2 linked regions of the Pseudonocardia sediminis genome follow. The protein of the gene in region 2 binds, or shares a complex with, the protein of the main gene of each other region. Links are inferred from orthologs where the notes say so. Each region holds a gene or a part of one and is shown on either strand. Other genes may lie near its edges.

Region 1 (2,809 bases), 710 kb from region 2 along the record:
AGGATCCGGTGCGGGGAGGTGACCGGCCCGGCCGCGGAGACGACCTCGGTGGGGACCCCGCCCAGGGCGCCGGTGGCCCGGCGGGTGCCGCGGGGGAGCGGCAGGACCGCCCCGGTGAGATCGAGCAGGCGGCGGCGCACCGGGACGGGGAGCCGCGGGGACAGCAGCGGGGCCACGACGGCGCTGGTCAGGAGCCGGTTGGCGGCGAGCGGTAGAGGCACACCGGACGATAACCACGGGCGTCCCGACGACCTCGCCGGACACCATCGCCGACGTGCGGGAATGGACGACGAGCGGACAGCGTTGTGCGACGAGCGGGTGAGTCGTCTTGCCTGTCGGGGCGGGTTCGGGCACGCTCTCGGCACGGCGTCTCGCCGTGGCCGGACCCGCTTTGACCCTGTTCGAGCGGGCCGAGTACGCTGTTGTCTTGCGCTCGACCTCGGTCGGGCCACTCCGTGTGCCCCGCAGCGCCCGGGCTCGTGAGGTGTCGAGGACGACTCCGACGGGCGGGCCGCAGCGACAGCACGGACGCTCCACCCGATCCCCCGCGGCTCGCGCCTCGGTGGGTTCCCGGAGCGACACGCCCGACCTCGGGTATCGGAACGACAGCCTCGGCCGTCGCTCCGCGCCCCGGCTCCGAACACGACAGTGAAGACGCCCGACACAGTCGAGCACGCCGACGGGAAGAAGTAGACGGCACATGCCCACGATCCAGCAGCTGGTCCGCAAGGGCCGCGAGGACAAGGTCACCAAGACCAAGACCGCCGCCCTCAAGGGCAGCCCCCAGCGCCGCGGGGTCTGCACGCGCGTCTACACGACGACGCCGAAGAAGCCGAACTCGGCACTGCGGAAGGTCGCCCGCGTCAAGCTCAGCAGCGGCATCGAGGTCACCGCTTACATCCCCGGTGAGGGCCACAACCTGCAGGAGCACTCCATCGTGCTGGTCCGCGGCGGCCGCGTGAAGGACCTGCCCGGTGTGCGCTACAAGGTGATCCGCGGCTCGCTGGACACCCAGGGCGTGAAGAACCGCAAGCAGTCCCGCAGCCGTTACGGCGCGAAGAAGGAGAAGAGCTGATGCCCCGCAAGGGTCCCGCTCCGAAGCGTCCCCTGGTGTCCGACCCGGTCTACGGGTCCCCGCTGGTCACCCAGCTGGTGAACAAGATCCTCCAGGACGGCAAGCGCTCGCTCGCCGAGCGGATCGTCTACGCCGCCCTCGAGGGCACCCGGGACAAGACCGGCACCGACCCGGTGGTGACGCTCAAGCGCGCACTGGACAACGTGAAGCCGGCTCTCGAGGTCCGCAGCCGCCGTGTCGGTGGCGCGACCTACCAGGTCCCGGTCGAGGTGCGCACCGTCCGCCAGACCACCCTGGGCCTGCGTTGGCTGGTCACCTACTCCGGCCAGCGCCGCGAGAAGACGATGGTCGAGCGGCTGATGAACGAGCTGCTCGACGCGAGCAACGGCCTCGGCGCCAGCGTCAAGCGGCGCGAGGACATGCACAAGATGGCGGAGTCGAACCGAGCCTTCGCCCACTACCGCTGGTGACGGACCAGAAGTCCGCGCCAACCGCGAGGGAGATCTGAGACCGTGGCACCACGGGACGTGCTGACCGACCTGACCAAGGTCCGCAACATCGGCATCATGGCGCACATCGATGCCGGCAAGACCACCACCACCGAGCGGATCCTGTACTACACCGGGATCAACTACAAGATCGGTGAGGTGCACGACGGCGCGGCGACGATGGACTGGATGGAGGAGGAGCAGAAGCGCGGCATCACGATCACGTCCGCCGCGACGACCTGCTTCTGGAAAGACCACCAGATCAACATCATCGACACGCCGGGCCACGTGGACTTCACCGTCGAGGTGGAGCGCAACCTGCGCGTGCTCGACGGCGCGGTCGCCGTGTTCGACGGCAAGGAGGGGGTCGAGCCGCAGTCCGAGCAGGTCTGGCGGCAGGCCACCAAGTACGACGTCCCCCGGGTCTGCTTCGTCAACAAGATGGACAAGCTCGGTGCGGACTTCTACTTCACCGTGCAGACGATCCAGGACCGCCTGAACGCGCGCCCGCTGCCCATCCAGCTGCCCATCGGCAGCGAGGGTGACTTCATCGGCGTCGTCGACCTGGTCGAGATGCGCGCGCTGACCTGGCGTGGCGAGGTCGCCAAGGGCGAGGACTACGCCATCGAGGAGATCCCGGCCGACATGGCCGACAAGGTCGCCGAGTGGCGCGAGAAGCTCCTCGAGGCCGTCGCCGAGACCGACGACGACCTGATGGAGTCGTACCTCGGCGGCGAGGAGCCGACGGTCGAGCAGATCAAGACCGGTATCCGGAAGATCGTGACCGACCGCATCGCCTACCCGGTGATGTGTGGTTCCGCGTTCAAGAACAAGGGCGTCCAGCCCATGCTCGACGCGGTCATCGACTACCTGCCGTCGCCGTACGACCTCCCGCCGGTCGAGGGCTTCCTCACCGACGGCGAGACCCCGGCCAGCCGCAAGCCGGCCAAGGACGAGCCGTTCGCGGCGCTCGCGTTCAAGATCGCCGCGCACCCGTTCTTCGGCAAGCTGACCTACATCCGGGTCTACTCCGGCCGGGTCGCCGCGGGCTCGCAGGTCCTGAACTCGACCAAGGACCGCAAGGAGCGCATCGGGAAGGTCTTCCAGATGCACTCCAACAAGGAGAACCCGGTCGACGAGGCCATGGCGGGCCACATCTACGCCGTCATCGGCCTCAAGGACACGACCACGGGCGAGACCCTCTGCGACCCGCAGTCGCCGATCGTCCTCGAGTCGATGACCTTCC
Region 2 (3,738 bases):
GGGCGGGCGGGGGCGCGGTCGCGGCGGGACCCGGCGACGCGTCGTCGCGTACGAAGTCCGTCGTGGCGTGCAACCGGGTCCCGTCCGTCGTCGGGGTGAAACCCCGGAGCATGGTGACGCCCGTCACAAAGGCGTGAGCATCCACCGGGGACGGGTATCGAAGTAGAGGTAAGACGGTAGACGTCCGCGCTCGCGGGTGCCCGTCGAACGCTCGAAGGAGGCGACCGGCATGGGCGCAGACGACAAGGCCGACCACAAGAAGGAAGAGCTGGGCGGCAAGCTCAAGGAAGGCGTCGGCAAGCTCACCGGCGACGAGGGCCTCGAGGCCCAGGGCAAGAACGACCAGGCCAAGAGCAGCCTCAAGCAGGCCGGCGAGAAGATCAAGGACGCCTTCAAGAAGTAAGGCCTTTCTTCTCGACCCCCGAACGGCACCCCGGTCACGGCCGGGGTGCCGTTCGCATGTCCGGGCTGCGTGTCCGGGCTAGAGTCCGTCCCCGTGACCGACGAGCCCGTGCACGCGTCCATCCGCCCGGTCGACGGGCCGGACGCACACGCCGCCGACGTGGCGGCCGCGGTCCTCGGCCACCCCGCCGTCATCCGGCTCGACGGCGGCCCGTTCGGCAGCATCGCCTCCTATCTCCCCGGCCACCATCTGGCCGGCGTGCGCGTCGGCCTCGCCGACGAGCCGACGGAGGTCGCCGTCGTGGTCCGGCTGGGGCACCCGTTCCCGGGCCTGGCCGACGAGATCGCCGGCCGGGTGCGCTCGGTACTCGGGCCGGTCGCGGTCGAGGTGACGTTCTCCGACGTGGGCGCCGCCGACGCCGTCTCGGTCCCCGCGCGGCAGGAGCCGTGGGCCGGCCGGCGTGCTCTGTGGCACCGGGGGACCGGCGCCGACGGACCGGCCTGAACGCCCGGCCCGACCCGCCCGCACCGCTCTCGCCTAGACTCGCGCGAGCCCCTGACGTTCGTCGTCGCGTCTACCGCGACGGGCGGTGAAGACACCGCGACGTCATCGGGGCGTCAGGGTCGCCGCGGCGCGACCTGTACCTGAAGTCAGCACCGTCAAGGAGTCCCACCGTGAAGAGCACCGTCGAGCACCTCAGCCCGACGCGCGTCAGGATCAACGTCGAGGTGCCGTTCGACGAGCTCAAGCCCGACTTCGACCGCGCGTACAAGAACATCGCCAAGCAGGTCAAGATCCCGGGCTTCCGCCCGGGCAAGGTCCCGGCGCGGGTCATCGAGGCCCGGCTCGGCCGTGGTGTCGTGCTCGACGAGGTCGTCAACGCCGCGATCCCGAACAAGTACTCGGAGGCCGTCAGCGGCGCCGACGACGTGACGCCGATCGGCCGCCCCGACATCGAGGTCACCGAGATCGCCGACAACGAGCGGCTCACGTTCACCGCCGAGGTCGACGTCCGCCCGGAGATCGCGCTGCCCGACCTGGACTCGCTGAAGGTCGAGGTCGACGAGGTCGAGGTCACCGACGACGCCGTCACCGAGCAGCTCGACCAGCTCCGTGCCCGGTTCGGCACGCTGACCGGCGTCGAGCGCGCCGCGGCCGCGGGCGACTTCGTCCAGATCGACCTGTCGGCCTCGGTCGACGGCAAGGAGATCGAGGAGGCGGCCACCACCGGCTTCTCCTACGAGGTCGGCCAGGGCGGTCTCATCGACGGCATCGACGAGGCCATCACCGGTATGAAGGCCGACGAGGAGAAGACCTTCCCCTCCACGCTGGTCGCCGGCGAGTACGCCGACCAGGAGGCGCAGGTGACCGTCAAGGTCACCGCCGTCAAGGAGCGTGAGCTCCCCGAGGCCGACGACGAGTTCGCCCAGCTGGCGAGCGAGTTCGACACGCTCGACGAGCTGGTCGAGAACCTGCGCGAGCGTCTCGGCTCGGCCAAGCGGATGGAGCAGGCCACGCAGGCCCGCGACCGGCTGCTCGACCAGATCGTCGAGGGCACCGAGGTCCCGCTGCCGGAGAGCGTCGTCGCCGCCGAGGTCGACTCGCGCACGCACGACGCCGTGCACGCGTTCGACCACGACGAGGACCGCTTCGCCGAGTTCCTCACCCAGCAGGGCAAGACCCGCGAGGAGTTCGACACCGAGGCGAAGGACGAGGCCGAGAAGGCCGTCCGCTACCGCCTGGTGCTCGACGCGCTGGCCGACAAGGAAGAGGTCTCGGTCGGCGACCAGGAGCTCACCGAGCGGATCATGTACCAGGCCCAGCAGTACGGCATGGCGCCCGAGCAGTTCGTCCAGCAGATCCAGCAGGCCGGCCAGCTCGGCGCGATCTACCAGGACGTGCGCCGCAGCAAGGCGCTGATCACCGCCGTGCGCGCGGCCACCGTCACGCTGCCCTCGGGTGACGTGGTGGACCTGTCCGACCTCCTCGGCTCCGACGACGACGTCGAGGTCACCGACCCGACCGCCGACGAGGCCCCCTCCACCGTGGAGGGCGAGGTCGTGGACTCCACCGACGACACGGCCGACGCCGCGGGGGACAAGGACGACGACAAGGCCGGGGACGCCGCGGCGGCGAAGGCCTGAGCTGGGCGTTCGCCGGATCGGTGCGCTCTCGGCGAACATCGCGGGTTGATCCCTACGCGGGCCTCCGGGTCCGCGTAGGGTCGGCCCCGAACCGGCCCCCCACGGGGCCGTACGCGGGTCCGGCGCCCGGCGTGTCGATCACCGGCAACGGGCCCGGACCCGACAGGCCCCAGGACTTTGTAGAAAGCAGGGTGAAGTGAGCCAGCAGGACATCGGCCCGCTCATGCGGGCCTCGAGCGGCAGCATGTCGTTGTCCGACTCGGTGTACGAGCGGCTGCTGCAGCAGCGCATCATCGTGCTCGGGCAGCAGGTGGACTCGGAGATCTCGAACCGGATCGCGGCGCAGATGCTGTTGCTCGCGGCCGAGGACCCCGAGCGGGACATCCAGCTCTACATCAACTCGCCGGGTGGTTCGGTCAACGACGGCATGGCCGTCTTCGACACCATGAACCTCGTGCCGTGCGACGTGGCCACGACCGTGATGGGCATGGCCGCCTCGATGGGGCAGTTCCTGCTCTCCGCGGGCACCCCGGGCAAGCGCTCGGCGCTGCCGCACGCGAAGATCATGATGCACCAGCCCTCCGGCGGCATCGGCGGTACGGAGGCCGACATCACGATCCTGGCCGACCAGCTCCGCAAGACCAAGCACGAGATGGCCGAGCTGATCGCGCAGCACACCGGGCAGTCGGTGGAGACCATCACGCGCGACTCGGACCGTGACCGCTGGTTCTCCGCCGAGGAGGCCAAGGACTACGGCTTCGTCGACCACGTGGTGACCCACGCCGGCCGGATCTCCACCACCTCGCCGAACGGGAGCGCCTGATGAGCAACTTCGATCCGCGCCGCCCGGTCTCGGGCGCCGACGCGTTCGGTCCCGGTGGCCACGCGCCGGAGCAGGCACGGTCGCGTTACGTGCTGCCCTCCTACGTGGAGCGCACCAGCTACGGGGTCAAGGAGTCGAACCCGTACAACAAGCTCTTCGAGGAGCGCATCATCTTCCTCGGCGAGCAGATCAACGACACCTCGGCCAACGACACGATCGCCCAGCTGATGGTGCTCGAGTCGCTGGACCCGGACCGTGAGATCAGCGTCTACATCAACTCGCCCGGCGGGTCGTTCACGTCGCTGATGGCCATCTACGACACGATGCAGTTCATCCGGCCCGACATCCAGACCGTCTGCCTCGGGCAG

The links. The genes of interacting proteins can lie anywhere in the genome.
Region 1: the proteins of tig (region 2) and rpsG are in contact, whole or in part, in a crystal structure (PDB 3GTY), measured with the Thermotoga maritima proteins. The link is inferred for Pseudonocardia sediminis from one-to-one orthologs. Residues at the interface, in WP_004081061.1 of Thermotoga maritima: Glu122, Val124, Val129, Leu130, Tyr133, Glu188, Gly259, Ile262, Tyr263, Glu266, Ser270, Glu273, Gln274, Glu277, Arg308, Gln311, Ile312, Ser315, Tyr316, Glu325, Arg329, Arg336, Leu363, Phe366, Trp367, Arg373, Leu377, Arg381, Leu384, Glu387; in WP_004081843.1 of Thermotoga maritima: Lys34, Lys52, Lys55, Glu59, Arg62, Gln63, Glu66, Asn67, Lys69, Val71, Arg95, Ala109, Lys110, Lys111, Gly112, Arg113, Pro114, Glu117, Glu121, Ile124, Ala125, Tyr127, Asn128, Asn129, Thr130, Gly131, Lys135, Asp139, Arg142, Met143.

What each region holds. Positions count from the first base shown.
Region 1 is NZ_SHKL01000001.1:5,606,045-5,608,853, reverse strand. It holds rpsG (30S ribosomal protein S7), read left to right. Parts: upstream 1-1,074; coding sequence 1,075-1,545; downstream 1,546-2,809. Other genes in the region: fusA (elongation factor G), read left to right, coding at 1,588-2,809; rpsL (30S ribosomal protein S12), read left to right, coding at 701-1,075; EV383_RS26260 (alpha/beta hydrolase), read right to left, coding at 1-221.
Region 2 is NZ_SHKL01000001.1:4,896,956-4,900,693, reverse strand. The notes cover bases 341-3,312. They hold tig (trigger factor), read left to right. Parts: upstream 341-1,077; coding sequence 1,078-2,547; downstream 2,548-3,312. Other genes in these bases: EV383_RS22935 (ClpP family protease), read left to right, coding at 2,771-3,312; EV383_RS22945 (hypothetical protein), read left to right, coding at 497-907; EV383_RS22950 (CsbD family protein), read left to right, coding at 341-403. In the rest of the region: EV383_RS22955 (RNA polymerase sigma factor), read right to left, coding at 1-73; more of EV383_RS22950, read left to right, coding at 230-340; more of EV383_RS22935, read left to right, coding at 3,313-3,370; EV383_RS22930 (ATP-dependent Clp protease proteolytic subunit), read left to right, coding at 3,370-3,738. UniProt on the Bacillus subtilis protein: Involved in protein export. Acts as a chaperone by maintaining the newly synthesized protein in an open conformation. Functions as a peptidyl-prolyl cis-trans isomerase.